Regions from separate parts of the Bacillus sp. PK6-026 genome, predicted to be linked through region 4. Evidence: riboswitches for the same ligand, from Rfam matches in the RefSeq annotation. Region 4 holds a riboswitch; each other region holds the start of a gene.
The links. Region 4 has a riboswitch for thiamine pyrophosphate ahead of thiT (energy-coupled thiamine transporter ThiT). Riboswitches for the same ligand answer to the same signal wherever they lie in the genome.

Region 1 (5,483 bases), 880 kb from region 4:
CATCATCACTTTCACCTCTTTATGTTCCCTATTCTAGAAGAAAAATATGAACAAGTTATGAATAAAAAGAGAACAATCTATTTTTGTTTGAATGGAAAAAAATAAATATTTTTTGGAAAAAGGTGTGTACTTTTTTCTTTTTGCGCTGTATACTGTACTACAACAGAAATTAAAAACATAAAACTGTTCTATAAAAAGGAGAGTGACACAAATGAGCTTGAAAAGTCCGATGGAATTTTTCAGAACGCTTCCAAAAAAAACTTGCCCTGAATGCGGTGAAAAGATGGAGGAGCAGGCTGAATCTTACTTTATGGAATGTGAGCGCTGTCTTTCCAAAAAAGGCGAGTAAGCAAACTGTTTTATAACAATGCATGTAAAGGGGTAGGGAGACATGAAAACAGAGGAGAAGAGAACTCAGATAACCGGATCGATGAATCCGCAGTATGAAGAGATTTTGACAAAAGAAGCGCTGGAGTTTATCGGACGTCTTGAACGACATTTCGGGGGAAGAAGACGGGAATTGCTGCATTTGCGAACGATCAGGCAGGCTGAAATTGATCAAGGGAAGAATCCGGGTTTTTTGGCGGAAACGAAGCACATCCGCAAGGCGGACTGGACGGTCGCGCCGCTCCCCCGGGATTTGGAGGACCGCAGGGTTGAAATCACTGGCCCGGTCGACAGAAAAATGGTCATCAATGCTTTAAATTCAGGAGCCAAAGTCTTTATGGCCGACTTTGAAGATGCGAACTCGCCAACGTGGAAAAACTGCATTGACGGCCAGGTTAATTTACGGGACGCGGTTCGCGGGACGATTTCCTTTACGAATGAACAAGGCAAACGCTATGAACTGAAAGAAAACCCCGCCGTCATCATTGTAAGGCCGAGGGGATGGCACTTGGAAGAAAAGCATGTGCTGATCGGCGGCAAGCCCGTGTCAGCAAGCCTGTTCGATTTTGGCCTTTATTTTTTCCATAATGCAAAAGAGCTGATCAAAAAAGGAAGCGGTCCTTATTTCTATCTTCCAAAAATCGAAAACCATCTGGAAGCAAGGCTGTGGAACGACGTGTTTGTGTATGCGCAAAACGACTTGCGCATTCCGCAGGGGACGATTAAAGCGACGGTTCTCGTTGAAACGATCCTGGCGGCTTTTGAAATGGATGAAATCCTCTATGAATTGAAGGAGCATTCAGCCGGACTTAACTGCGGCAGGTGGGATTATATTTTCAGCTTTATTAAGAAATTCAGGAACAGGGAAGACGTCATTCTTCCAGACCGCTCAGCCGTGACGATGACGGTTCCAAACATGAGGGCGTACTCCCTCTTGGCGATTCAAACGTGTCATAAACGCAACGTCCATGCGATCGGGGGAATGGCGGCGCAAATTCCCGCTAAAGACAAACCTGAGATCAATGAAGCCGCATTTGCCAAAATCCGCGAAGATAAGGAACGTGAAGTAAAAGACGGCCATGACGGAACATGGATCGCGCATCCCGGCATGATTCAAACGGCGCTCGATGTATTCAATCAGCATATGCCGTCGGCGAACCAGATTCATAGAAAGCGGGAAGACGTAAAGGTCGAGGAAAAAGACTTGCTGGAAGTACCGAAAGGCCGGATTACAGAAGCAGGCGTCCGTACCAATATCAGCGCCGGCATCCGCTATTTAGCTTCATGGCTGTCGGGCAGAGGCGCCGCTCCGATCGACCACTTAATGGAGGACGCAGCAACGGCGGAGATTTCCAGAGCCCAGCTTTGGCAATGGATTCGCCATCCGAAAGGGGTTCTTGACGATGGCCGGAAAGTCAACGCCGAAATGGTCAAGATGATGAAAGAGGAAGAAATGCAGAAAATCTTCGAAGAAGCCGGCATAGAACATTTTCGGAGCGGCCGGTTCGAAGAGGCCGGACAGTTATTTGAACAGCTGATTTTGGATGATGAATTCGCGGAATTTCTAACGATACCCGCTTATGAAAAAATATGATGGGGGAATGTGCGATGCTGAAAGAAAAACAACTCGCAGAAAGCTGGGAGCATGAAGAACGCTGGAAAGGGATCACAAGGCCGTATCAGGCGGCTGACGTTATTCGGCTGAGAGGCACGCTTGAGATTGAATACACGATTGCAAGGCGCGGCGCCGAAAAGCTATGGAAGCTTCTCCACACAGAGGATTTCGTCCCGGCGCTGGGCGCTTTGACCGGAAACCAAGCCATGCAGCAAGTAAAAGCCGGATTGAAAGCGATTTATTTAAGCGGTTGGCAGGTGGCTGCTGATGCCAATTTGTCAGGGAGCATGTATCCTGACCAAAGCCTTTATCCGGCAAACAGCGTGCCGGAAGTTGTCAAAAAAATTAACCGCACGCTGCAGCGCGCCGATCAAATCCATCATATGGAAGGGAAAGAAGACATCGATTGGTTTGCCCCGATTGTGGCCGACGCTGAAGCAGGCTTCGGCGGACAGCTGAATGTGTTCGAGCTGATGAAAGGTATGATTGAAGCCGGCGCCGCGGGAGTTCACTTTGAAGACCAGTTGTCGTCTGAGAAAAAGTGCGGGCATTTGGGCGGGAAAGTGCTGCTTCCGACGCAAACGGCGGTGCGTAATTTGATTGCCGCGCGCCTCGCCGCAGACGTGATGGGAGTCCCGACCATTCTTATTGCCCGTACGGACGCGAATGCGGCCGACCTGATCACAAGCGACGTCGATTCATATGATGCGCCGTTTTTGACGGGAGAGCGAACAGCGGAAGGGTTCTTCAAAACAAAGCCGGGTCTTGATCAGGCGATTGCGAGAGGTTTGGCGTATGCGCCGTATGCCGATTTGATCTGGTGTGAAACGTCTGAGCCGAATATTGAAGAAGCCCGCCGGTTTGCACAGGCGATCCATGAAAAATTCCCGGGCAAACTGCTCGCCTACAACTGCTCCCCTTCGTTCAACTGGAAGGCCAAACTGGATGACAACACCATCTTGAACTTCCAGAAACAGCTCAGTGAAATGGGCTATAAATTTCAATTTGTCACACTGGCAGGCTTCCACGCCTTAAACCACGGCATGTTTGAATTGGCCCGCCAATATAAGCACCGCGGAATGGCGGCGTATTCTGATCTGCAGCAGGCCGAGTTTGCCAGCGAAGTCCACGGCTATACGGCGACAAGGCATCAGCGCGAAGTCGGAACGAGCTACTTTGATGAAGTCGCCCAGGTTGTGACAGGCGGGACTTCATCAACCACTGCACTGAAGGGATCGACTGAAGCGGAACAATTTCAATCCTAAAAACGTAAAAAGCCGCCCGTCATGGGGCGGCTTGCTTGTTGTCTATCAAGTTAGCAATTGACATCATTGGAAGGGGCGGTAAAAGGGTTTTCCCTAATAACAGTCAGTGTCTGATGATTCTTGTTGTTTCTTTTGGCCGGCCGGTTGTCTTTGCTGAAAGAATAGAACAAATACACAGCCATTGTCAAAATCAAGATAAACATCATCATAAATATCCCCTCCAAATTTTTTTGTCTTCACTATATTAGACGAACAAGCCTGCAAAAGGTTTCAGAAAATTAACATTTTTCCATAAATATTTTTACCCGCTGCATCTTCTGTATGAAACCCGGCGGTTCTATACAAGAATAAAACTGAAAAACTCAGGTTGACATCATAATCATTGATGTGTAGAGTAAAAGTTAATGTAATAGGAAGTCCACTAGGGGAGCCGTAAGCCGGCTGAGACAAGAAGCGATCTTGGACCCTTTGAACCTGATCTAGTTCATACTAGCGTAGGGAAGTGGAGCCGGTGTCTTTATGATTTCATCATACAAAGGCCGCTCCATTTTGGGGCGGCTTTTTTGCGTAAAAAGCGGCTCGCTCCCCCTGTGCCTTCCTTATAAAACCGATTGCTGAGGAGGCTATCTACATGAGTTTTTCTGCAGAACTTCGCCGCGAGGCAAACCCTATTTTTGAAGCCATTTTTGAGCATCCGTTTGTATTGGGACTGGCGTCCGGCAAGCTGAAAAAGGAGCAGCTTATTCATTATGTGAAGCAAGATTACGAGTATTTGAACGCTTTTATTCAAATCTACGGAATTGCAATTTCCAAGTGTCAAAACCGGAAAGACATGGAGATGTTTCATGAGCAGATTTCATTTGTATTAAACAGCGAAGTGCACCCGCACAACAACCTGTGCCGGGCCGCGGGGGTGGAGTATGAATCTCTGCAGGGCTATCCGCTTGCGCCTTCTGCCCATCATTATATCCACCATATGCTGACGGCGGCGCACGAAGGCACGCTGGGAGAGATATTAGCCGTCTTGCTGCCTTGTCCGTGGACATATTGGGAGATCGGAAAAAAACTGATGATGGACGTTCAGCCTGACCCGTCGCATCCATTTTATGACTGGATCTGTTTTTACGGAGACAGAACCGATTCAATCACGACGAAGTTTTGCGCCCGCCTGGATGAATGGGCCGAAACAGCGGGCAAGGCTGAAAAAGAAAAAATGAAGGAGCTTTTTTTGCAAAGCTGTCAGCTTGAATACGGCTTTTGGGAGATGGCTTATACAGTTGAAGATTGGCCTGTGGAAATGGAGGCGGTGAGACGATGAATTGGAACATGAAAGAAGTCGTGATGGCAGTGATCTTGTCCGTTGCATGCGGCGTCATTTACTTAGGATGGTCCACCTTGTGGATCCCTGTTTCAGCAATTGTCGGGCCTGTCGGAGCGAACTTTATGTTCGGCATTTGGGTGATCGCCAGCCCGATTGTCGCTTATATCATCCGTAAACCGGGTGCGGCGCTGATTGCCGAGACGGCAGCTGCGGCGGTCGAACTGCTGACCGGAAGCCACTTTGGACTGTCAGCATTATTAATCGGTGTGTTCCAGGGAGCCGGTGCGGAAATCGCTTTTGCGATCTTTCGCTATAAGCGTTACAACTTGTTTACCCTTATGCTTTCCGGTGCGCTTGCCGCGGTCGGAAGCATGACATACAGCCTGATGGCGAACGGTTTTGCCTACTATACGACGCAAACGCTGATCATGACGCTTATCATCCAAATTATCAGCGGCATTGTACTCGGCGGCTGGCTGGCAAAAGCCGTTGTCGAAGCGCTTGCGAAAACGGGAGTCCTGAATCAGTATGAGATCATGAAGGAACAGCGGAAGAAGGATGATGCCGATGCGTTCATTTCTCGGATGCAGTAACCTTTCCGTCCGTTTTTATCATCGTCCTGAAACAGTCCTAGACCGGGTCTCGCTGTCGATTGGGCAGGGAGAGAAAGTGCTGATACTCGGTCCGAGCGGAAGCGGCAAATCGACACTGTTGTCCGTGCTTTCCGGCATCATTCCTGAACATGTCGAAGCTGAGGTCAGCGGAGAGGTCAATCGCAGAAAGAGCGCCGGCGTTATGTTTCAGGATCCGGATTCGCAGTTCTGCATGCTTCATGTTGATGAGGAAATCGCTTTTAGCCTAGAAAACCGGTCCGTCTCCCCAAAAGATATGGACG
Region 2 (5,483 bases), 2.0 Mb from region 4:
ACAGCCTCTTTTTGAATTTCAAATGACGGATACTTCCCTGTGCCGAGCAATAATCTTGATGAGAATTGACGATCTGCGATTTTTAACATAACGGTTTATCCCCCTCCGACAAAATGAACGATTTCGATGACATCGTGTTCTTCCAGTTTGACTGTTTGATATTGGTCTTTTCCGATAATCTGCCTGTTTCTTTCAACAACGACAACACGATTTTCCAAACTGTAGGATGCGAGCAAATCGTAAATCGTGCCGCCATCATCTCTCCACTCTATTTTCCGGCCGTTGAGCTGAATGTTCACCTGTGCACAGCCTCCTTTCGATCCGCTTTAAACGCCTCGGCCCACTCTGTTTTGACCGGATTGCCGAGGATCATGTCAGCTATCATCTCACCGGTTGCAGGTGCCAGGAGGATGCCGTTTCTGAAATGTCCGGCAGCAAACAATATCCGGTCATTTTCAGGGTGTCTGCCGATATATGGATTGCCATCCCCTGTTTCCGGGCGCAATCCGGCCCAGCATTGGTCGATGTTCATGGATTCAATGTCAGGGAGCATCGACTTGGCCTTTCGGATCAACTCCTCGATTCCGCCAAGTTCCGGCTGTTCATTCCAATCCCCGGGCTTCATTGTCGCGCCGACGACAAGCTTTCCGCTATGGCGCGGAACGATGTAGCAATGATCATGGTAAAGCGTCCTCGTCAAAGGGATGCCGTCATTCCACACAGACAGGCACTCCCCTTTGACAGGATAAAAGCTTTTGTCTATGCCGATCTGTTTAAAGAAAGCACCGCTCCACACACCGCTTGCAATGACAACGTGCTCCGCCTCCGCGGTGCATGAAGCAGCAGTGACGCGGACGGTCCCCGCTTCAGATTCGATCGATAAAACGGGGGTAAACTCGAAGACCTCGGCACCGAGAATCCGGGCCCCCCTGGCAAATGCCCTGCACACTGCGGCCGGTTCGACATGGATGTCGTCCCGAATGAAATTAGCGCCGAGAATCCCTTTTCCGGCATGCGGTTCCAGCTCATATACTTCAGCGGCTTCAAGCCATTCCACTGAATCCAGTGCAGCCATTTGCATCAGGTGTTCGCGGTCGCTTTCTGAAAATGCCAGCTTTAATATCCCTCCGTCATGCTTTCTGATATCGATGCCGCTTATGTCTTTCAATTCGCCCGTCAGCCGCTGATAGGCTTTTTGGCTGGCTCTGGCAAATTCGAAAAAGGTACCGGGTTTATCGCATTCCGCATGGGCGCCGAGCATGCCCGCCGCCGCGCTCGTCGCTTTTTTGCCGACTTCTCCGCTTTCAAACACGGCCGTTTTTTTCCCCGCTTTCGCAAGATGGTAAGCGATGGATGTCCCGATGATGCCTCCGCCGATCACGATCGTATCATAGCGCTTTCTCATATGAATCTCCCTTCGCGAGACAGGCAAGCCGCGCGGCCGCCTCATCCGGTCTGTCATGAGAAAAGATCCCCGACATCACGGCGATGCCGTCTGCCATTTTGACTTCCGCCAGTCGTTGTTCGGTAATACCCCCGATCGCAATGACCGGAATGCGGACAGCCGCCTTCACTTCAGCCAGACTGAGAGCTCCTCTTCCTTTCCGGCCCTTTTTACAGTCCGTTTCAAAAATGTGGCCGAACAGCACATAATCTGCACCTTCAGTTTCAGCCTGAACCGCTTCTTCTGGCGAATGGACGGACTTTCCGATTTTCAAATGCGGAAAACGGCTCCTCACACTTTTGACGGAAAAGCCGTGTGAAGGCAGCTGAACCCGGTGAATGTGATGAAACAAAGCGATATCAACCCTGTCGTTGATGATCAGTTTCCGCTTATCAACCCCTTCTTCCGCAAGGCGGTCGATTAAACTTGATATTTCACTTACTTTTTTTGATCTTTCCCTGATATGGATAAAGTCAACGGCATTTTGAATCGAGATGATTTTTGCAGCAAGCTCTTCCACAGAGTGCTTGTCATCGGTGATCGCGTGCAGATGCAAGCTGATCCACCCCGCTTTTTGACCAGCTTTCTTTTTGGTAGGCCATATCCCAGAAGCTGTATTCGTAGAAGCTAGAGATGACGAAGTTCTCCTTCATCTTCGCGCGCGTTTTCTCATCGGCGTTTTCAGCCAGCTCATCGAAGCGGTTGATCTGTTCTGTCACAAGTTCTTTAAACCAGTCGCCTCCGTATGTCGCGATCCATTCCTGATAAACCGCGCTGTCAGGCCTGCACGTTTTTAACGTCTCACCGACGTCATAATAGAGCCAATAGCAAGGAAGCAAAGCGGCCAGTATTTCCGCAAAACTGCCGCTCACGACAGAACGGTACATATGCGATGTGTACGCATACGCTGTCGGCGACGGCTGAAACGACTCCAGTTCTTCCTTTGTGATTCCCAATAGATCGGTGAATTTCCTATGGAGCGACATCTCGGCTTCATATGTGCCTTTCGCGTGTTCAGCCATCCGGCTTGTCGTATATAAATCGCGAGCATATGCCGCACCAAAGGATTGGACTTTGGCAAAGTGGGTCAAATAGTAGGAATCCTGCATGACATAGTATTTAAATCGATCAACCGGAAGTGTGCCGTCTCCAATCCCTTGAATAAACGGATGGGCAAAACTGCCTTCCCACCATTTTGCAGCGCTGTTTCGGCATTCTTCTGAAAACTTCATTTCGAGGCTCCTCCTTCGATTCTGAACATAAAAAAACCACTTTCCCGCAAGGAAAGTGGTTTGGAATTTGCATAAATACATACTCAAATACCGTGCCACTTCCCTACGCAGGTTTGAACCTGTTCAGGTTATGAGGGTCTAAAAGTCACACTTTTATCTCAGCCCTTATCAAGGACTCCCCTAGTGGAAAACATTTCTTGTTCATTCAGTTTATACTTTTATCTTATCACGAATTGCAAAATGGTCAAGCATCAGTCTCCAAGCGTTTTTCTCAATTCCGCAATATATTCGCGCGAACCGGTGGCGATCAGCCTGTCACCCAATTGCAGCCTTGTATCCCCGTGGGGCACGATGCTGTCCACCCCGCGGAAAATTCGGACGAAGATAACATCTCCCGTAAACGGAAACTCCCTTAACAGAACACCGTCAAATCGCTCATTGCTCATATTGATCTGATACAGCGACGCATCCTGGTTCGTCAGGAGTTTCATAACGCCAGGCGCCTCGATAAGCGCGCGCAGCAGCGTTTTTGTAGAAAGCAGAATGGAGAATGTATCAATTCCGTTATCTTTCAGTCTGGATTCGGCGTCTGGAGAATCTGCGCTGGCGATAATTCTCGCGACTTTCTGCTCCTTCGCAAAAAGCGCGATCCCTGTATTGCGCTCTTCGCTGCCAGTGGCCACGACGAGTATATCCGTTTGGAAAACGCCGAATGATTGAAGCGTCTCGTATTCATAATCAGGCAAAACTTCAACATCAAACACCGGGTCCGCCAGATTTTCTTCCTTTTTTTCCTGCCGGACATGCAGGATTCTGACGTGATAATCTTCCGGAGAAAGTTCGAGCGTGACTGGCAGCGTCATTTGATTTGCGCCGATAAAGGTGATCGTCTTTTTCTCTTTTTCGCTTTCCGTTTTCGGCATTAATTTTTTAAAGCCGGTCGGTGTGATGATGCATGTAATGACAGCGACCAGAATCAGCGCGCCGGACATCTGCGCATCAATGACGCCGATGCGCTCGCCGATCGTTGTCGCCGCGATCACCAAAGAAAGCGTGGAAGTCAGGAGAAAACCGGAAGCCAGCACGGTTTTCATGTCATACCACTTTTTCAAAAACAGCACCGGAACGACTTTGCTGATTAACAGAGCCACAAACAGAAGCGGGATCATCACTAAAATTTTCGGATTGCCAAACAGTGACCAAATGTCCAATTTGACGCCTGTCATCACAAAGAAGATCGGGATGAGGAATCCGTAGCCGAATGAATCGAGCTGCTGAACGAGCTCCTTGTTCGGCGAAAGCAGCGAAACAAGCACCCCGGCCAAAAACGCGCCAAGTATGTTTTCTGCACCGAGCGACTCGGACAGCGCCACAAGTACGATGATCAGCGTAAATATCGCCCTTGTGCCGATCTGGATCGTTCCTTTTGACAGCACTTCGACAAAAGGCCGCTTTTTAAATATCCTTCCGAACAGGTATAAAACGACGCCGGCGGCAAATAAGATCATCAGCAGCCACATATTGCTGTTTTCGTCCCCGTAGATTGAGGCGAACACTGCAAGCAGAATCATCGTGACAAGATCCGCAATGACGGCGACAAGCAAAATAATCTGGCCGATATTCGTCTTCATAAGACGCTCTTCTTTCAGCGTCGGAACGACAACCCCGAGCGAAATTGTCGAAATGATCAGCGTCATTAAAAAGGCGTTGTCAATAAATCCTGCCATGACAAAGCTGTAAGAAAGGCCGAGCGATAAAATAAAGACGGCAATAAAGATGACCGAAGCCGTTTTAAATGTATTCGGCGCTTCCTTTCCGCTCGGAAGCAGCTGCTTTTTCTTTCCTTTTTCAAATGCGGAAAAATCGATTTCAAGCCCGCTTAAAAACATTAAAAAGATAAATCCGAGCATCGATAAAGTTTCGAGCCATGTATCGTGCTGGGCGACCAGATCGAACCCGCTTTTTCCGATAATAAGACCCATGATAATTTCAGCGACAACCACCGGTATGCTTAACCTGAAACGGTGCAGCAGGATGGGCGTTAAAAATGCGATAATCAGTACGACAACTAAAGATGAGACAGATGTGTGCTCCATAAACTGGTACCTCCTCTAAAACCGGTTTCCGGGTATGATTAGCGTTCCCTTTTTTAAAAATAAAAGGGACATCTTTTTAGACATTTTCATGTGGGAAAAGAACCGTCTGAACTCTTTTCTCACAGGTGTAAAAATCGATTTTAACAATGCTCGCTCAGAAAAAAAAGTAATATGCCTGATTTTCTCCGGCGAAAGTCGCTGAAGCTTTATTTATATATGGACTGGGCAATGTATATACATACGCAGACAGGAGGCAGAAAACGCATGAAATATGATGTAATCGGCGATATTCACGGGTGCTATGACGAAATGATTGCGCTGATTGAAAAGCTCGGTTACTCGCTGTCATCGGGGTTTCCCGTTCATCCGGAAAACAGAACACTTGTCTTTCTCGGGGATTTAACAGACAGAGGGCCAAAATCGCTGGAGGTCGTTGAATTTGTAGGACGGGCCGTTGAAGAAGGAGCTGTGCGATATGTGCCCGGCAATCACTGCAATAAGCTGTACCGTTTTTTCAAAGGCAATCCGGTGAAGCTGCAGCACGGGCTGGAGACGACGGCGGCGGAATACAGAAACCTTCCGAAACATAAACAGAAGGATATCAGAGACCTTTTCATGCGCCTTTATGAAAACGCCCCGCTTTATGAGATCCTGCATAACGGCGAACTTGTCGTCGCACATGCCGGCATCAAAGCGGAAGACATCGGCAAA
Region 3 (5,483 bases), 2.0 Mb from region 4:
CGTAAAGGCGTCCAAGGCGCCGAAGGGTTCATCAAGCAGCAAAATCTCAGGCTCCCTGAGCAAAGCCCTGGCAATCGCGACCCGCTGCGACATACCTCCGGACAGCTCGCGTGGATACTGTTTCTCCGCGCCTTTCAGCCGCACCGTTTCAATCAATTCATCGACTTTTTTTCGCACCGCCGGTTCTTTCAGGCTTAAATCTGCGGCGATATTTTGCTCGACCGTCAGCCATGGAAAAAGCCGATGCTCCTGAAAGATGAAACCTTGCTGAATCCCCGGGCCCTTGATTTCTCTTCCGTTCATGCTGATTCGCCCTTCATAATTCCCGTCAAGACCGGCAGCGATTTTTAAGAGCGTGCTTTTCCCGCATCCGCTTGGACCGATGACAGTCAGAAATTCGCCGTTTTCGACCGTCAGTTTCACGTCTTGAAGCACGCTTGTTTTAAGGCTGCCGTTTCCAAATGCTTTTTCTTTTACACGAATTGATAAAGACATCTTGTTCCCCTTTCTTTTCTAAACTGAAAATAAAAAACTCTTATCCCAATTGAGATAAGAGCCTTCGGTTGACCGATCAGCGCTGATGGAATTTTCCGAAATATTAAACAACATACTAATTCATATTATTCCGACCTGTCAACCCCATATTATAAAAAAACAGATGAAAGGTTCCCCTTTCATCTGCAGTATTGCCCGTTTTTAACTGTAAATGCTGCCGCCTGCTTTTTTAAATTCCTTCGCCTTCTCTTCCAATCCTTTTTGAATAGCCTTTTGTTCATCAAGGTCGTTTTCCTTGGCATAGTCGCGAATATCCTGGGAAATTCTCATACTGCAAAATTTAGGCCCGCACATTGAACAAAAGTGTGCCGTTTTGGCGCCTTCCGCCGGAAGGGTTTCATCATGGTATTCAAGCGCTCTTTCCGGATCGAGCGACAAATTGAACTGGTCCCGCCAGCGGAATTCAAAGCGCGCCTTGGAAAGCGCGTCATCGCGGATTTGCGCGCCGGGGTGCCCTTTGGCAAGGTCAGCCGCATGGGCCGCGATTTTGTATGTTATGACGCCTTCGCGGACATCGTCTTTGTTCGGCAGTCCCAAATGCTCCTTCGGCGTCACATAGCAAAGCATGGCCGTGCCGTACCAGCCGATCATCGCCGCTCCGATTGCCGATGTAATATGATCGTAGCCCGGTGCAATATCGGTCGTCAGCGGGCCGAGCGTGTAAAACGGCGCCTCTTTGCAAATTTCCATCTGCTTGTCGACATTCTCTTTAATTTTATGCATCGGCACGTGTCCCGGTCCTTCGATCATCACTTGAACATCATGCTTCCAGGCGATTTCCGTCAGCTCGCCGAGCGTCTCCAATTCGGCAAATTGGGCCTCATCATTCGCATCCGCAATCGAGCCGGGCCGAAGGCCGTCCCCGAGCGAAAATGCGATATCGTATGTTTTCATAATCTCGCAAATCTCTTCAAAATGAGTGTACAGAAAGCTTTCCTCATGATGAGCCAAACACCATTGCGCCATAATTGCCCCGCCGCGGGATACGACTCCAGTGACGCGCTTTGCCGTCAGCGGCACATACCGAAGAAGGACGCCGGCATGAATCGTAAAATAATCAACGCCTTGCTCAGCCTGCTCGATTAATGTATCGCGGTAAATCTCCCAAGTGAGATCTTCCGCGACGCCGTTTACTTTTTCAAGCGCCTGATAAATTGGCACAGTCCCTACAGGAACTGGACAATTGCGGATGATCCACTCCCTCGTTGTATGAATATCTTTACCTGTGGACAAGTCCATCATCGTATCGGCGCCCCAGCGGATGGCCCATGTCATTTTTTCTACTTCTTCTTCAATCGAAGAGGTGACAGCGGAATTGCCGATGTTGGCATTGATTTTCACGTGGAAGTTGCGGCCGATAATCATCGGTTCGCTTTCCGGATGGTTGATATTTGACGGAATAATCGCCCGTCCGCTTGCCACTTCATCACGAACAAATTCGGGAGATACATGCTCTCGGATCGCGATAAATTCCATCTCGGGCGTAATGATCCCCTTTCTTGCATAATGCAGCTGGGTGACATTTTGACTTTTTTTTGCGCGCAGCGGTTTTCGTTTCAACCCTGGATAGCTGTTGCTCGCTTTCTCTTTGCTTTTATAGCCGTTATCCTCCGGTCTGATTTCTCTGCCTTCATATTCTTCGGTATCGCCGCGCTCCCTGATCCAGGTCGCCCGCAAAGGTTTCAGCCCCTTAAGAATATCAACCTCTGCATTCGCGTCCGTATAGGGACCGCTCGTGTCGTAGACGCGGACAGGCTGATTTTCTTCGGCGCCAAATGAACCCGTCGTCGGACTTAGCGAAATTTCTCTCATCGGCACTTGAATGTCAGGTCGCGCCCCTTCGACATACACTTTGCGGCTCCCTGAAAAACTTGACATAATCGAGATGTTTTTTTGCTGTACTGACTCCTGTTTCATGTAAAAATCCTTCCCCTCTAAAAAATTGATCAGGACGAAACTCCGGAACAGCACCAGCACAAAAAAACCAGGCTCATATGATGAACCTGGTTTTACAGTCAGTAAAATCACTGGAAGACAGACGGACCATACCCATTCTCCATCTTCTCCCGAATCCTTTTTACTTCCCCACGCTGGTACGAACCAGATCAGGTCCAAAGGGTTAAGAAACACATGTTTCTCTCTCAGCCCGCAGTCGGGCACCCCTAGTAAAGCTATTCAATTCATTTTTTATCGTAACACACCGATTTGGCAAGTGAAAAGGATGGAAAAATATATGAATCTTTTTCACTATAGCGGCACACCCAATTATTATAAATTGCGATGAAGCACATCAAGTATATGTTTCAAATCCGTCGCCTCAATTTGGCCAGGTGCGGATGCTTTTTTCGCTGCGCCGAACGTCACGGCCGAGCCAAATACCTCTCCGGCGAGCCGGCTGATCAAGCCTTTTCCGGCCATCGACATCGTGATAATCGGCCGCTTCGCATACCGCTCATGCATCATATGAGTCGCCTCAAGCAACACCAGCACATCTGCCGGTGTTTCAGGCATCACCGCGATCTTAGGGAAATCGGCGCCAAGATCCTGGGCTTTTCGGAGACGGGAAACGATCTCTTCCGCTCTCGGCGTCTTCCCGAAATCGTGGTTGGATATAATGACAAAGACATGCTGCATATGAGCCGATTGAACTAGTTTTTCCACATGATGCTCTTCATTGAACAGCTCGACATCAATCACATCTGCCAGCCCTGTTTTTACTACGGCATGATTCAAGGAAAAGTAAAATTCCTTACTGACTTCTTTTTCGCCGCCTTCCTCCGCGCTGCGAAATGTAAATATCAACGGGATATCCTTTAAGATCTCCCGGATGTCAGCCAATACCTTTTTCACTTTGTCAACGTCTTCGACATCCTCAAAAAAATCCGCCCGCCATTCGGCAAGATCCGGATTAATCGATAGAAGAAAAGCAGCTTCTTCTTTCAATTGTTCATGCGTTTTTCCGATGAGCGGCACGCAAATTTTCGGGGCTCCTTCTCCGATGGCCACCCCTCTGATCTTCACCGTATTCAACAACGGCCTCACTCCTGTTCTCTATATTACAAGGGTCTTTGCATTAACGGTACCGAAGATTGGCCGTAAGCACAAGCAGAAATTAAGAAAGAAGGCTAAACGCTTAAAGCACTCATATACCAACATGAGATCACCTTTCGATAGCTTGCTTGTTTAAAAATGAATCTACTATTCCTTGCAGAATATGACTCATTTCTTCAGGAGTTTCCTTCCGGCCTCTCTCAAACCATTTTGAAAGGATGTTCCAAAAGCCCCCTGCGCTGAATGAAAGCCCGTACTCCAAGTCGATTTTGCTTTTAAAATGAAAGGTTTCTTCTTTAAATTTTTTATGAAGATCCGGTAGAAGTTCATTATATTTCTCAACAATCAAATAAAACAAATGGTTCTGATGAAGGGCTTGTAAAAAATCGGCATGTCGGCTCCAAAAGTTGAAGTATGCATGTCCAAGACTGGATAAGTCAATATGTTTTTCCTGAACAATGTAATTGGAATACTCACTGCAAAGCTGCTCAAAATAGCGGTCTAATATATCTTTTTTTGAATGGAAATGCCGATAAAATGTTCTTCTGTCAAGCTGCGCTTTTTCCGCTATCTCTGTAATGGTGATGTCTGAAAAGCTTTTTTCCTTCATAAGCTCCAACAATGATAGCGTCAGCCAGCTTTTAGATTGCTGAGCTGTTTTTGAGGGCATTTGCTTCATATTCTCTCTCCTGTCGCACTTTTTATGGCAATGTAGCACTTTTCGTTGGCTCATTGACTTTGTTCTCTATGAAATGTCACAATTGTGGCACATAAGAGGGGGAATGTAAATGGAAAACATGCAATTTATAGCTTGGATGCTGCCGATATTATTTATACTGCATGATTTTGAAGAGATGGTGATGGTCGAGGCATGGGGCAAAAGATATCGAAGCAAACTGAAACAACTGAAAAAAGCTCCATTTGGACATGCCAAAACCGCTTCTTTTGTTTGCGCTGTGCTCGAAGAATTTATACTAGCTGTTGGTGTAACTGTTCTCAGTATTTATTTTAATCAATATATTATCTGGTTTGGTTTCTTTTTTGCTTTTACTGTTCATTTCCTTGTTCATATCGTCCTATGGTTCACATTTAAACATTATGTACCCGGCATATTAACGTCGATCTTTATGCTGCCATTTTGTTGCTATCTGCTGACCGCTGCCGCAGAGATAGAAAAATTCAGTTTTCCTGCAATGATCTTATCAGCCCTATCCGGAACACTTATCGTCTTTTTTAACCTTAAGTTTCTGCATAAAAAAATGGGGAGGATTCAAGAAAGGCTGGAAGCATATGGCCGCATATGAAAAGCAGGCACTTACGGAAGCTTCCGGCCCTTTGACTAGAAGCAAAGCAAACGATGAAGACCCGTCAGACACGAAAAAACTGCCCTTCAAAAGAAAGGCAGCATGATCTAAAATCATGGCACTGCTAACGATGGTTCAATGTTCGTTCCAAAGCTTGTCTATCCAGCTGTTTAGACGAGACACCTCCACTGCGGGAGCCGCTTGCACTTCAGCTGTCCAGCCTCTCATCGTTTTGATGATGGAGCATTTTCGGTTTTTCCGGGACCGGCATTGAAAATCGAATTCGCCAGCAACCGATATTGATGCTGCGGATGATCGTCATTGGTTAGATCGTTAGCGAAAACAGTTAAGTTCTTGTTGTTATCTTTATACGTGAAAGCCATAATCTTTCCTTTGGCAGCATCATGTCCAGGCCACCAGCCTGCCTTGAAGAAGTGATCTTCATCAGCAATCACCGCAAGCACTTTTGCCGTTTTAGGAACAGCGGTAATATAAGAACCAGTGACTGTGTAGAAGTATTCCTGTTTATTGTAAGGAGCTGTAATAGCATGATCTTGCATGACATTTGCCAAG
Region 4 (5,483 bases):
TACGCATCGTCGCCTTGGTGAGCCGTTACCTCACCAACTAGCTAATGCGCCGCGGGTCCATCTGTAAGTGGTAGCTAAAAGCCACCTTTTATAATTGAACCATGCGGTTCAATCAAGCATCTGGTATTAGCCCCGGTTTCCCGGAGTTATCCCAGTCTTACAGGCAGGTTACCCACGTGTTACTCACCCGTCCGCCGCTAACATCAGGGAGCAAGCTCCCATCTGTCCGCTCGACTTGCATGTATTAGGCACGCCGCCAGCGTTCGTCCTGAGCCAGGATCAAACTCTCCATGAAGTTTGATAATGACTACGCACAACATGTGTGCGATTTATTTAATGAATTAACAGGTACGTTTTGTCTTGTTTAGTTTTCAAAGATCATTTCCGCCTCTCGAAGAAGCGACTTTACTAATATAACATTCTATCATCGTGAATGTCAACAACTTTTTTCAAAAGATTTTCGAAGTTGTTTTTATAAAGCCTCCTTTTTAGGGGCGGATACTAATATAACATCTATTTTCGTTTTTCACAATAGCTTTTTTAAAAAAATAATAATCAAATGATTTGGACTCAGATGATTCCTGATCATCTCGACCTCAGGCAGTTGACAGCATTTATTTCTTCTTACTGCTTTCTTCTATATAAAAGTATACAGCGGTCTTTAAAAATTGATTTACTAAAGCTGCACATGGTCCAAAGCTTCGAGGATGACATTAAACTCTCCGTTATCAGCTTTTACTTGAATAAAAAGCTCCTCATTCCGGAGCTTTGTAACAGAATATATATTCTTCTCATTTTCATTCACGCTGGTTGGCGGATAAAGATTGTGCAGCCTACCTTTTCAGCTTGGCGGTCGAATGTCTGACAACCAGTTCAGGTTTGTAGACGGTGGAATGTTCAAGCTGATTCGTGTTGCGTCCCTCAACTTTGGCAATCATCCATTTTGCCGCCTCAATCCCCATCTGCATTTTCGGATGAGTGACTGACGTCAGCTTCACTTCAGATGCCTCGCTCAAATGTGAGTTGTCATATCCGACAATCGAAATGTCTTCCGGCACTTTCAAACCGAATTCCCTCACGACATCCAACACCAAAAGCGCTATCTCGTCATTATAGCAGAATATGGCAGTCGGACGGTCTGATGAAGAAAGCCGCTTCCTGGCTTCAGCTATCGTTTTTTGTTTTTTGTTCTCTGTTGTGTACGTCACGACCATTTCAGGGTAAAACGACAAGCCGTTTTCTCTGAAAGCACGGATAAATCCTTTCATCCGGTTGGCGCCCTGCATATCGTCCTGTTTAAAGAAACCGAACACTTTTTCATGGCCGAGTTTAATCAAATGCTCAGTGGCGATAAAGCCGCCGTGTTCATCATCCAAAATGAAATGGGGCGGATTTAGCTCCTGATAAAATTGGTTAATCATCAAATACGGAATATGATGTTGTTCAAGCGTCAGATAGTAACTTAAATTCGGGTTAAAGCTTCCTGTTTTCGTCGGCTCCACGATCAACCCAGCAATTTTTTTATCGAGCATATTCACAAGGCATTGTTTTTCTTTTTCAATGTCATTATTGGTGCTCGCGACGACAAGGGTGTATCCTTCGCTGGACAGTGACGATTCGATTCCTCTTATAATAGAAGGAAAAATGTAATCCGAAAGGTAAGTCGTAATAACCCCGATCATCTTATTTCTTTCCCTTCCTTTTTCAGAAAGCTGAAGACGGTGAGAGCAATACGTCCCTGAGCCCTGCTCTCTGTATAAAAGCCCTTCATGAACAAGGTCGCCAATCGCTTGCCGGATCGTGTGCCTGCTTACATCAAATATTTTCATCAATTCGTTTTCCGAATGAATTTTTTCCCCCGGCTTCACTTTGCCTTCATATATCCACGATTTAATTTTATTTTTCACCATGCTGTATTTTGTAGGTTCACTCATCAGATCAACCCTTTACTGATCTTGTACGTACGAATACGTTCTATTATAAAGGAAAAGATGTTTGCATTGCTACATATTGGAGAAATTAAGCAAAATTTTTCGAAAAATCAGCTTGTCGTCCGTTTCTTTTTTTAGTATAGTAGAATATAACTAAATAACTTGATGACCACAAGGGGAGCCTCGAGGCTGAGAGTGAACGACCGTTCTGACCCTTTGAACCTGTTAGTTAACGCTGGCGTAGGGATGTGGCAAAGTCATTTCTAATTGCATCCAAAGCAGTGCGTGGAAAACTTTCCTACTCCTTCCCCGCATTGCTTTTTTTATTGGGAAAGAAGTCCAGTATCCCTTTGTTCATCAAAAGTGAGGGTTATGATGAATCAATCTAAACAACTTGTACAGCTGATTGAAATTGCGTTTATGACAGGAATAGCACTTATACTTGATATGGTGTCCGGAATGTTTTTAAAAATGCCTCAAGGCGGTTCAATCGCCGTCATGATGATTCCGATCTTCCTGATTTCCTTTAGATGGGGGCTGAAGGCAGGGCTGGCAACCGGGTTTTTAGCCGGATTGCTTCAGTTTGTCACTGGAGGATTTTACGTTTATCATCCTCTGCAGCTTCTTCTTGATTATTTTATCGCGCCTACAGCCGCGGGAATCGGCGGCTTTTTTGCCGGATCGATCAGAAATGCTTCAGTCGAGAAACAAAAAGGAAAGATCATTTTCTATGTTACGCTGGCCGTCTTTCTCGGAAGCGGACTGAAATTTCTCGCTCATGTCATCAGCGGCGCTGTCTTTTTTGGAAACTATGCGCCTGAAGGCACTCCGGTATGGATTTATTCCTTGGTATATAATGGAACATATATGCTTCCGTCTTTCATTGTCTGCACAATTGTCCTTTGTTTACTGCTGCTAACCGCGCCAAAACTCTTGGAAAACAGATCAGACATGAGATAGCATAAAAAACAGCGGACTCGCCTGAGATTCCGCTGTTTTTTTATGATTTAATCAAATCTGCGACCAATATATACCGCTCCGGTGCTGAACCGATAAAGTCAAAAGGATAGCAGGTGGAAACCGTCAATGTTGCTCTCGGCTTTGGTACAATCACCGTCCGGTCATCCGCATCCACGATCCGCACCTTTTTCACTTTGTATGTAAAAGTTCCGTAGGAAGCTTCAACAATTAACTGATCGCCCTTCCCCACTCGGCCGAGTTTTCGGAAAACCGTATCCCGGTGGCCTGATAAAACCGAGTTGTCATCTTCTCCAGGCAGAACGGAACCAGCGAAATGGCCCACGCCTTTTTGCAGCTCGTCTTCATCTGTCCCGTGATATATAGGAATCCTTGCATTGATTTTCGGAATGACAAGATCACCGATTTTCTCCCCGGTTTTAAATGTTTGATCAATCACCGTTTTTTCTTTTTTCGCCGTCTGAATCGGAGGTTTTTCAGGCTTTTCTTCTTCTTTCATCTGCTGAAATGAAAAAAGAGCGTAGCCGTGCATTAACTTGAACACATTCGTTGTTGTAAAATAAGCGCCGCACACAACCATCACAATAGCTGCGAGCCAGATGATTTTTTTTCGATGTGCCTTAATTTCCTTTCACTCCTTATAAAAACTTCCCATTCTCTACATAATTAGAATGGGAAGTGACATGTTAAGCCGCTTTGCGAAGCCTTCTGATCATGAAGAATCCGCCAAACATCAGAACGGCGCCTAAGATCGACCATTCCGCGTAATGCCCGGCTGTCTTTGGAAGCTTTGCACCTTTAACCGTCTTTTTCACATGAGATGGCTTTGAATCATGTTTGACAGCCGTTTGGGTTTGCTTCACTTTTGACCCTGTATCATGAATTAAATCAGATCCGATCATGTCAGGCGTCAGCAATACATCCAAAATGAAGTTGCCTTGCAGATCGTATACTTCCACCAGAAGGCTTGCTCCCTTCAGATCTTCCGCGCTGACAAGCGTTGTCAAAGACACTTCTTTTTTCTTTCCGTCTTTAACAAGATAGTATTTTGTTTTCACTTCAAGCGTCTTCTGAAGATCGTTTAAAATGGATAGCATTTCAGCGATATCCTGAGCTGAGAGCTCTGATACAGACTCGAAATCGGCTACCGTTTCAAGACGTTCTCCAAGAGCCATCAAATCATTTTCAAGGTTTGGATTTTTATCGCGCACCTTTCGGAGATGATTCACGAGCCTTTCCCACTCCTGATCATCCACACCCAATTCTTGAAACAGGTTCCCGATCTGAAAATCGTCTTCTTCATATGTCACAGTGAAAAGCGCATCGTCCAATTCGTATTCAAACATAAACACGTCGAGAATGTTTTGGCCGCTTTCCATATAGCCATTTTCAACAAAAAGGTCAGCCGCTTCTTTTTCGCTCAATCCGTATTCTTTTAAATAGGATGCCAAAAGTTGATTAGTCAGTCTTTCCCCTAAAAAATCTTTCAACTCTTCCACCGACTCAAAATCTTTTAAACTTTCATCATATGTATCCTGTAAATAAGCTTCCAATTCTTTTTCTTTCATTCCTATTTCTTCAAGATACTCTTGAAGCTCGGCCTGTTTCGGCGCGGCAAAAGCACCAGCTGCCGGCACTAAAACCAGGATGCAGACCAATAGTGACATCAGCCTTTTTTTCATTTCTTATGACCCCCTAAATTTATCTTTCATTTTGATTATAGTGGAAATATTTTTAAAAACATGTATTGTAATTGAAAATCTTTTCGTCTATAATATTTTGTTCTTTTTCCTGTTTAAACAGGCATAATCTTCCCCTCTATTGAATGTAATATAGTAAAGCGAATAGAGGAGGTATGCAAATGAACCCTTACTATATGATGCTCTTATGTTACGTCCTATCGATCATCCACTTTTTAATAGGCTACCGGGAAGCCCTGAAAATAAGCGGAGCTGACGGGCTGGTCAACGGAACCGCAATGATCTCCTGTATTCCGCTTGGCGCGGTTTTCGCTTTTTTCGCGCACTTTTTTTGGAAAATGACGATTTAATTTCAGAAATGAACTTTTCACCGGCGAACTTGCATTTCAGCGTTATTCACAGACGGCAGCAGTTTATGCTATGATTAATAGAACTTCAATTTACAAAAAATTCACAAAGATTGGAGGGAAGAGAATGGCCAAAGCCGTGGCTTCACAAGAAGTCGCCAATATGCTCAACGACTGGTACATACTGATGAAAAAAAGAGACATTTCAGGCTCAATCGAAATGAAAGATGACATAGATAAAGCAATTGAAAAAATGGAAGAAGATCATGACGTTCTACTCTATTATCAAATGCTCGATTTTCGCTTAAGGCTCCTTCTTGAAGATATCTCCCAATCTTCCACCGAAAAATTGGAGGCCATCAGTTTTCAAGACAAAGATCCAAAAAGTACGGACGACAAGCTGAATTATTATTTTTACCTGTTTAAAGGGATTTATGAGGACTACAAGCAAAACCATACAGAAGCGCTCAATTTTTTCAGAATAGCGGAAAAAAGACTGAGCGTCATTCAAAATGAAATTGAAAAAG

Region 1: linked by a shared signal. The riboswitch ahead of tenA (thiaminase II) and the one ahead of thiT (energy-coupled thiamine transporter ThiT) in region 4 are both predicted to bind thiamine pyrophosphate.
Region 2: linked by a shared signal. The riboswitch ahead of tenA (thiaminase II) and the one ahead of thiT (energy-coupled thiamine transporter ThiT) in region 4 are both predicted to bind thiamine pyrophosphate.
Region 3: linked by a shared signal. The riboswitch ahead of thiC (phosphomethylpyrimidine synthase ThiC) and the one ahead of thiT (energy-coupled thiamine transporter ThiT) in region 4 are both predicted to bind thiamine pyrophosphate.

The regions. Positions count from the first base shown of each region.
Region 1 covers NZ_CP096418.1:4,190,616-4,196,098, reverse strand. The annotation lists gene yhfH (protein YhfH) at 212-349, shown strand; gene aceB (malate synthase A) at 392-1,981, shown strand; gene aceA (isocitrate lyase) at 1,996-3,267, shown strand; gene M1D59_RS21315 (hypothetical protein) at 3,318-3,476, opposite strand; TPP riboswitch at 3,681-3,785, shown strand; gene tenA (thiaminase II) at 3,899-4,585, shown strand; gene M1D59_RS21305 (ECF transporter S component) at 4,582-5,181, shown strand; gene M1D59_RS21300 (ABC transporter ATP-binding protein) at 5,156-5,483, shown strand, end outside.
Region 2 covers NZ_CP096418.1:1,297,983-1,303,465, reverse strand. The annotation lists gene M1D59_RS06550 (thiazole synthase) at 1-89, opposite strand, end outside; gene thiS (sulfur carrier protein ThiS) at 96-299, opposite strand; gene thiO (glycine oxidase ThiO) at 296-1,405, opposite strand; gene tenI (thiazole tautomerase TenI) at 1,389-2,000, opposite strand; gene tenA (thiaminase II) at 1,975-2,676, opposite strand; TPP riboswitch at 2,760-2,868, opposite strand; gene M1D59_RS06525 (monovalent cation:proton antiporter family protein) at 2,928-4,772, opposite strand; gene prpE (bis(5'-nucleosyl)-tetraphosphatase PrpE) at 5,037-5,483, shown strand, end outside.
Region 3 covers NZ_CP096418.1:963,672-969,154, reverse strand. The annotation lists gene M1D59_RS04875 (ABC transporter ATP-binding protein) at 1-495, opposite strand, end outside; gene thiC (phosphomethylpyrimidine synthase ThiC) at 697-2,472, opposite strand; TPP riboswitch at 2,621-2,729, opposite strand; gene aroD (type I 3-dehydroquinate dehydratase) at 2,824-3,588, opposite strand; gene M1D59_RS04860 (TetR/AcrR family transcriptional regulator) at 3,716-4,285, opposite strand; gene M1D59_RS04855 (HXXEE domain-containing protein) at 4,395-4,910, shown strand; gene M1D59_RS04850 (M14 family metallopeptidase) at 5,135-5,483, opposite strand, start outside.
Region 4 covers NZ_CP096418.1:3,307,924-3,313,406, forward strand. The annotation lists rRNA gene M1D59_RS16870 (16S ribosomal RNA) at 1-295, opposite strand, end outside; gene M1D59_RS16875 (GntR family transcriptional regulator) at 834-1,934, opposite strand; TPP riboswitch at 2,096-2,195, shown strand; gene thiT (energy-coupled thiamine transporter ThiT) at 2,307-2,891, shown strand; gene M1D59_RS16885 (class D sortase) at 2,932-3,489, opposite strand; gene M1D59_RS16890 (processed acidic surface protein) at 3,596-4,591, opposite strand; gene M1D59_RS16895 (hypothetical protein) at 4,771-4,959, shown strand; gene M1D59_RS16900 (response regulator aspartate phosphatase) at 5,084-5,483, shown strand, end outside.